2 linked regions of the Nocardioides panacis genome follow. Each later gene encodes a partner of the first gene's protein in a complex. Links are inferred from orthologs where the notes say so. Each region holds a gene or a part of one and is shown on either strand. Other genes may lie near its edges.

Region 1 (2,989 bases):
CAGCAGGGCATCTTCGTCGCCGAGCAGATCGCCGGTCTCGAGCCGGCCCCGATCGACGAGACCGCGATCCCCCCGGGTCACCTACAGCGACCCCGAGATCGCCTCCGTGGGCCTGGACGAGGCGACCGCCCGGTCGACGTACGGGGACGACGCGGTCGAGACGCTGACCTACGACCTCGGCGGCAACGGCAAGAGCCAGATCCTCAAGACCCAGGGCTTCGTCAAGCTCGTGCGTCGGGTGGACGGACCCGTGGTCGGCGTCCACATGATCGGGGCCCGCGTCGGCGAGCTCGTCGGCGAGGCCCAGCTGATCTACGGCTGGGAGGCGCACCCCGAGGACGTCGCACCGCTGGTGCACGCCCACCCCACCCAGAACGAGGCTCTCGGCGAGGCGCACCTCGCGCTGGCCGGCAAGCCCCTGCACGCGCACTCGTAGACTCACGCCCAGACTTCACCCGCGCAGCCGCCCAACCCTAGGAGCGAAGGAACGCATGGCGACCTCAGTCACCCTCCCCGCACTCGGCGAGTCCGTCACCGAAGGGACCGTCACCCGCTGGCTCAAGCAGCCGGGTGACCAGGTCGCCGTCGACGAGCCGCTGCTGGAGGTGTCGACCGACAAGGTCGACACCGAGATCCCCTCCCCCGTGGCGGGCACGCTCCTCGAGATCAAGGCCGCGGAGGACGAGACCGTCGAGGTCGGCGCCGAGCTCTGCACGATCGGCGGCGAGGACGAGTCCTCCGGCTCCTCCGACGGCGGTGGCCAGGAGGCCGCGCCGTCCGACGAGCAGCAGGACGCGCAGTCCGCCCAGGAGGCCCCGGCCGCCGGGTCCGACCCCGACGAGGGTGCGGACCGCAAGACCGAGACCGAGACCGCCCCGCCGGCCGCGCAGACCGACGACGCTCCCCCGGCCCAGGAGACCGCGCCGAACAGCGCGAACACCGCGCCCGAGCAGCAGGCCTCGCAGTCCGGTACGTCGGGTGGTGAGGGCTCCGGCACGTCCGTGACGCTGCCCGCCCTGGGCGAGTCCGTCACCGAGGGCACCGTCACCCGCTGGCTCAAGCAGGTCGGTGACGACGTCGCCGTCGACGAGCCGCTGCTCGAGGTGTCCACCGACAAGGTCGACACCGAGATCCCCTCCCCGGTCGCCGGCAAGCTGCTGGAGATCAAGGTCGCGGAGGACGAGACCGTCGAGGTCGGCGCCGAGCTGGCCGTGATCGGGTCGGGCGACGCCGCCCCGTCCGGTGGCGGCGAGCAGTCCGCGCCGCCCGCCGAGGAGAAGCAGGCCGAGCCGGAGCCCGAGCCGGAGCCCGAGCCGGAGCCCGAGCCGGAGCCCGAGCCCGCGAAGCAGCCGGAGCCCGCCCAGCAGGCCGCGCCGGCCGCCGAGCAGGCACCGGCACCGACCAAGCAGGCCGAGCCGACCGGCACCTCGGCCCCGTCCGCGGACGCCGAGGGTCCCTACGTCACCCCGCTGGTCCGCAAGATGGCCGCCGACCAGGGCGTGGACCTGTCCACCCTGACCGGCAGCGGCGTCGGGGGCCGGATCCGCAAGCAGGACGTGCTCGACGCGGCCGCCAAGGCCAAGGAGGCCGCGGCCAAGCCGGCCGAGGCCGCCCCGAGCGCTCCCGCGGCGTCGGCCCCGAAGGCGCCGGCGGCAGGCGCACCGAGCCCGCTGCGCGGCAAGACCGAGCCGATGACGCGGCTGCGCAAGGTGATCGCCAAGCGGATGGTCGAGTCGTTGCAGGTCTCGGCCCAGCTGACCACGGTCGTCGAGGTCGACGTCACGAACATCGCCCGGCTCCGCGACGCGGTGAAGGCGGAGTTCGCCGAGCGCGAGGGCGTGAAGCTGTCCTTCCTGCCGTTCTTCGCGAAGGCGGCGGTGGACTGCCTCAAGGAGTACCCGTCGCTGAACTCCTCGATCGACAGCGAGAAGGGCGAGGTCACCTACTACGACCACGAGAACCTCTCGGTCGCGGTGGACACCGAGAAGGGCCTGCTCACCCCGGTCATCAAGGACGCCGGCGACCTGTCGATCGCGGGCCTGGCCCGCAAGATCGCCGACGTCGCCGACCGGACCCGCAACAACAAGATCGGCCCGGACGAGCTCGCCGGTGGCACCTTCACGCTGACCAACACCGGCAGCCGGGGCGCGCTGTTCGACACCCCGATCATCAACCAGCCCCAGGTCGCCATCCTGGGCACCGGTGCGGTGGTCAAGCGGGCCGTGGTCATCGACGACGCGAACCTCGGCGAGACCATCGCCGTGCGCCGCATGGTCTACCTCGCGCTGACCTACGACCACCGGATCGTGGACGGCGCCGATGCCGCCCGCTTCCTCACGGCGGTCAAGCAGCGCCTCGAGTCCGGCACCTTCGAGGTCTGACCCGCTCCTCCCGATAGTCCGTGACGAACTTGTCGTCGTACCGCCCTGGTCACGACAAGTTCGTCACGGACTATCTGCGTCGTGGGGCGGGCAGGGGTGTGGACGGGTCCCGTAGGTTCGGGGCATGAAGCTCGTTCTCGCCGGCGTCTCCGGCTTCCTCGGCACCGCCTGGCGCGACCACCTCGCCCGGGAGGGCCACGAGGTCGTCCGGCTGGTCCGCGGCGAGGCCCTCTCGGCCAGCGAGTCCTCCTGGGACCCGTACGCCGGCAAGGTCGACCGCGCGGTCATCGAGGACGCCGACGTGGTCTCCACCCTGTCCGGCGCCCCGCTCGCGCACTGGCCGTGGACGGAGTCCTACAAGCGCACCTTCACCGCCAGCCGGGTCGCCACCACCCGCACGCTGGCCGAGGCCGTCGCCGCCTCGGACCGCAAGCCGGCGTTCGTCGCGCAGAACGGCATCGCCGGGTACGGCGACCGCGGCGACGCCCCGCTGACCGAGGAGTCGGCGTTCGACGCCGACACGTTCATGGGCCGGGTCACCCGCGCCTGGCAGGACGCGGCGTCCCCGGCGTCCGAGGCCGGCGCCCGGGTCGCGGTGATGCGGACCG
Region 2 (4,460 bases), 1.9 Mb from region 1 along the record:
CCGAGAGGGTGCGCCCCACGTTCGCCTCCAGAGCCGGGCGGCTCGCGGCCGGCAGCTTCCCGGACACCCGGGTGACGACCACCTTCAGCGGCACCGAGTCCGGCACCGGGGTGCTGGTCGGGGTGGGTGCGGCGGTCCTCGACGGCGCCGCCGACGGGGGGTCCTCGTCGGTGCAGCCCGCGGCGGCGGTGAGCATTGCCGCCGAGGTCAGCAGGACCAGTCCGGAGCGCGCGAGGGACGTGCGGAGGGGCGGTTTCACACCGGTCGCCTCTTCCTGGACGGGGACTGGGAGCCAGTCACGACGTGACCCTGGCAACACCTGGCCGTCAGCGGCGATCCCGGGCTGCGCCGGGTTGGCGTCACGGTCTAGCCTGGTAGCCGTTCCCACCCTAGAGATTCATCACAGAAATTCATCGGAAGAGGCGATCCAGGCCGTGGCCGAGTCTTCGAAAGGCGCATCCCCCGTCGACAGCGAGTCAGCCGTCGACCCCCTAGCCGCGTTCGGCGCGAACGAGTGGCTGGTGGACGAGATGTTCGAGCGCTACCAGCGCGACCCGAACAGCGTCGACAAGGTGTGGTGGGACTTCTTCAAGCACCACGAACCCAACGGCAACGGGAACACCGCGAAGCCCGCGACGAGCGCGCCCGCGCAGGCCCCGGCCGCCGCCCAGCCCGCGGCACCCGCCCAGGCGCCTGCGAAGGCTCCGGCGAAGGCCCCCGCCAGCGCTCCGGCCCCCGCTCGCGCCGCCGCCGACAAGGCCGCCGCGATCGCGAAGCCGTCGTCGGACACCGCCACCCGCGCGGACGCCCGCCCCACCCAGCCCTCGAGCACCAGCCCGGTGCCCAAGGAGCCGGAGAAGCCGGCCGAGGCCAAGGCCTCGGACCAGCCCACGTTCACCGTGCTGCGCGGCGCCCCCGCCCGCACCGTCCAGAACATGGACGCCAGCCTGACGGTCCCGACCGCCACCAGCGTCCGCTCGGTCCCGGTGAAGCTGCTCTGGGACAACCGCATCGTCATCAACAACCACCTGTCCCGCGCCCGCGGCGGCAAGGTGTCGTTCACGCACCTGATCGGCTACGCCCTGGTCAAGGCGCTGCGCACGATGCCCGAGATGAACGTCGGGTTCGACGTCGTCGACGGCAAGCCCACCCTGATCACGCCGGCGCACATCAACCTCGGCCTCGCGATCGACCTGCCCAAGCCCGACGGGACCCGCCAGCTCCTGGTGCCCTCGATCAAGGCCGCCGAGTCGATGGACTTCGCCGCGTTCTGGACGGCCTACGAGGAGATCGTCCGCAAGGCGCGCAACAACAAGCTCGCGGTCTCCGACTTCCAGGGCACCACGATCAGCCTGACCAACCCGGGCACCATCGGCACCAACCACTCCGTGCCGCGGCTGATGAAGGGCCAGGGCGCGATCATCGGCGTCGGCTCGATGGACTTCCCGCCGGAGTACCAGGGCGCGTCCGACGAGACGCTGAGCCGCAACGCGGTCAGCAGGGTCATGACGCTGACCTCGACCTACGACCACCGGGTCATCCAGGGCGCGCAGAGCGGCGAGTTCCTCAAGCGCGTGCACGCCCTCCTGCTCGGCGAGGACGACTTCTACGACGAGATCTTCCGGGCCCTGCGGATCCCCTACGAGCCGATCCGCTGGTCGCGCGACATCTCGGCCAGCCACGACGACGAGATCTCCAAGCAGGCCCGGATCCTCGAGCTGATCCACGCCTACCGGGTGCGCGGCCACATCATGGCCGACACCGACCCGCTGGAGTACCAGCAGCGCAGCCACCCCGACCTCGAGGTGGAGAGCCACGGCCTGACGCTGTGGGACCTCGACCGGGAGTTCGCCACCGGCTCGTTCGGCGGCGAGGGCCGGCGCTTCATGAAGCTCCGCAACATCCTCGGCATCCTGCGGGACTCCTACTGCCGCACCGTCGGCATCGAGTACATGCACATCCAGGACCCGGAGCAGCGTCGCTGGATCCAGCAGCGCGTCGAGCAGCCGCACGTGAAGCCGCCCCGCGAGGAGCAGCTGCGGATCCTGCTCAAGCTCAACCAGGCCGAGGCCTTCGAGACCTTCCTGCAGACCAAGTTCGTCGGCCAGAAGCGCTTCAGCCTCGAGGGCGGCGAGACGACCATCCCGCTGATCGACGAGATCTGCGAGGCGGCGGCTGAGGGCGGCCTCGACGAGGTCGCGATCGGCATGGCGCACCGTGGCCGGCTCAACGTGCTCGCGAACATCGTCGGCAAGAAGTACAGCCAGATCTTCCGCGAGTTCGAGGGCAACATCGACCCCCGCACCGTGCAGGGCTCCGGCGACGTGAAGTACCACCTCGGCGCCGAGGGCGAGTTCTCCGCCGGCAGCGGGGCGCGGGTCAAGGTGTCGGTGGCGGCGAACCCGTCCCACCTCGAGGCCGTCGACCCGGTCCTGGAGGGCATCGCCCGTGCCAAGCAGGACGTGCTCAACAAGGGCGCCGCGTTCCCGGTGCTCCCGCTGCTCGTGCACGGCGACGCGGCGTTCGCCGGCCAGGGCGTGGTCGCCGAGACGCTGAACCTCTCGCAGCTGCGCGGCTACCGCACCGGCGGCACCATCCACGTGGTGGTCAACAACCAGGTCGGCTTCACCACCTCGCCCGCCTCGTCGCGCTCCTCGCTCTACTGCACCGACGTGGCCCGCATGGTCCAGGCGCCGATCTTCCACGTGAACGGCGACGACCCCGAGGCCTGCATCCGGGTCGCGCGGCTCGCCTTCGAGTACCGCCAGGCGTTCAAGAAGGACGTCGTCATCGACCTGGTCTGCTACCGCCGTCGCGGTCACAACGAGGGCGACGACCCGTCGTACACGCAGCCGCTGATGTACGACCTCATCGAGCAGAAGCGCTCGGTGCGCAAGCTCTACACCGAGTCCCTGATCGGCCGCGGCGACATCACGGTCGAGGAGGCCGAGCAGGTGCTGCGCGACTACCAGCAGCAGCTCGAGCGGGTGTTCACCGAGGTGCGGGAGGCCAGCAAGGGCCCCACGGAGTGGACCACCGTGCCGGACTACCCCGAGAAGCACGGCTTCGAGGAGAGCACGGCGATCCCGATGGAGACCCTCAAGCGGATCTCCGACGCGCACGTCAACGCCCCCGAGGGCTTCACCGTGCACCCCAAGGTGCTCCCCCAGCTGCAGCGTCGGGCCGCCGCGATCAACGAGGGCCCCATCGACTGGGGCACCGGCGAGATCCTGGCGTTCGGCTCGCTGCTCATGGACGGTCGCCCGGTCCGGCTCTCCGGCCAGGACTCGCGCCGCGGCACCTTCGTGTCCCGCTTCGCGACCATCATCGACCGGCAGAACGCCGACGAGTGGACGCCGCTGGCCAACCTCACCGAGGAGCAGGCCCAGTTCTACGTCTACGACTCGCTGCTCTCGGAGTACGCCGTCCTCGGGTTCGAGTACGGCTACTCGGTGGCCCGTCCCGACGCGCTGGTGCTGTGGGAGGCGCAGTTCGGCGACTTCGTCAACGGCGCCCAGATCGTCATCGACGAGTTCATCACCGCCAGCCACACCAAGTGGCGCCAGCAGTCCGGCGTCGTGCTGCTGCTGCCGCACGGCTACGAAGGCCAGGGCCCGGACCACTCCTCGGCCCGCATCGAGCGGTTCCTCGCGATGGGCGCCGACGAGGCGTTCGTGGTGGCCCAGCCGTCGACCCCGGCGAGCTACTTCCACCTGCTGCGCAAGCACTCGCTGGGTGAGGAGCACCGTCCGCTGATCGTGTTCACCCCCAAGTCGATGCTCAAGCGCAAGGAGGCCGCGTCGCAGCCGAAGGACTTCACCGAGGGCACCTTCCGCCCGGTGGTCGGCGACGACCAGGTCGACGCGAGCAAGGTCGAGAAGGTGTTGCTGTGCAGCGGCCGGATCACCTGGGACCTGATGGTCGAGCGCAAGAAGCGGGAGGGCGACACCCCGCACACGGCGATCGTCCGCGTCGAGCAGCTCTACCCGCGTCCGGTCGAGGAGCTCAAGGCCGAGCTCGCGAAGTACCCGAACCTCCAGGAGGTCCGCTGGGTGCAGGACGAGCCCGCCAACATGGGCCCGTGGCCGCACATGGCCCTGAACCTCACGCCCGAGCTCGGCGGCATCCCGTTCTACCGGGTCTCCCGTCCGGAGTCCTCCTCCCCCTCGGTGGGCCAGCACTCGCGGCACATCGAGGAGCAGAAGGCGCTCATGCAGCAGGCGTTCAGCTGAGCCGTGTACTTCACCGACCGAGGGCTCGAGGAGCTCGAGAAGCGCCGCGGCGACGAGGAGGTCACGCTCGCCTGGGTGGCTGACCGCATGCAGGAGTTCGTGGACACCTTCCCGGAGTTCGAGATCCCGGTCGAGCGGCTGGCCACCTGGCTGGCCCGGCTCGACGACCCCGACGACGAGTGATCGACCAGCGCCCGGTCCGACGCATCACCGCGTCGGACCGCGCGC

The links. The genes of interacting proteins can lie anywhere in the genome.
Region 2: sucB (region 1) and KRR39_RS03480 share a complex: the UniProt entries of both Escherichia coli proteins name them as parts of the 2-oxoglutarate dehydrogenase (OGDH) complex. The link is inferred for Nocardioides panacis from one-to-one orthologs.

Annotation. Positions count from the first base shown.
Region 1 is NZ_CP077062.1:2,563,453-2,566,441, forward strand. What follows is about bases 12-2,936. They hold sucB (2-oxoglutarate dehydrogenase, E2 component, dihydrolipoamide succinyltransferase), read left to right. Parts: upstream 12-491; coding sequence 492-2,381; downstream 2,382-2,936. Other genes in these bases: KRR39_RS26535 (oxidoreductase dimerization domain-containing protein), read left to right, coding at 107-436; KRR39_RS24825 (hypothetical protein), read right to left, coding at 2,736-2,936. In the rest of the region: more of KRR39_RS24825, read right to left, coding at 2,937-2,989. UniProt on the Escherichia coli protein: E2 component of the 2-oxoglutarate dehydrogenase (OGDH) complex which catalyzes the second step in the conversion of 2-oxoglutarate to succinyl-CoA and CO(2).
Region 2 is NZ_CP077062.1:687,245-691,704, reverse strand. What follows is about bases 37-4,432. They hold KRR39_RS03480 (multifunctional oxoglutarate decarboxylase/oxoglutarate dehydrogenase thiamine pyrophosphate-binding subunit/dihydrolipoyllysine-residue succinyltransferase subunit), read left to right. Parts: upstream 37-434; coding sequence 435-4,232; downstream 4,233-4,432. Other genes in these bases: KRR39_RS03475 (DUF6104 family protein), read left to right, coding at 4,236-4,415; KRR39_RS03485 (hypothetical protein), read right to left, coding at 37-259. Also shown: more of KRR39_RS03485, read right to left, coding at 1-36. UniProt on the Escherichia coli protein: E1 component of the 2-oxoglutarate dehydrogenase (OGDH) complex which catalyzes the decarboxylation of 2-oxoglutarate, the first step in the conversion of 2-oxoglutarate to succinyl-CoA and CO(2).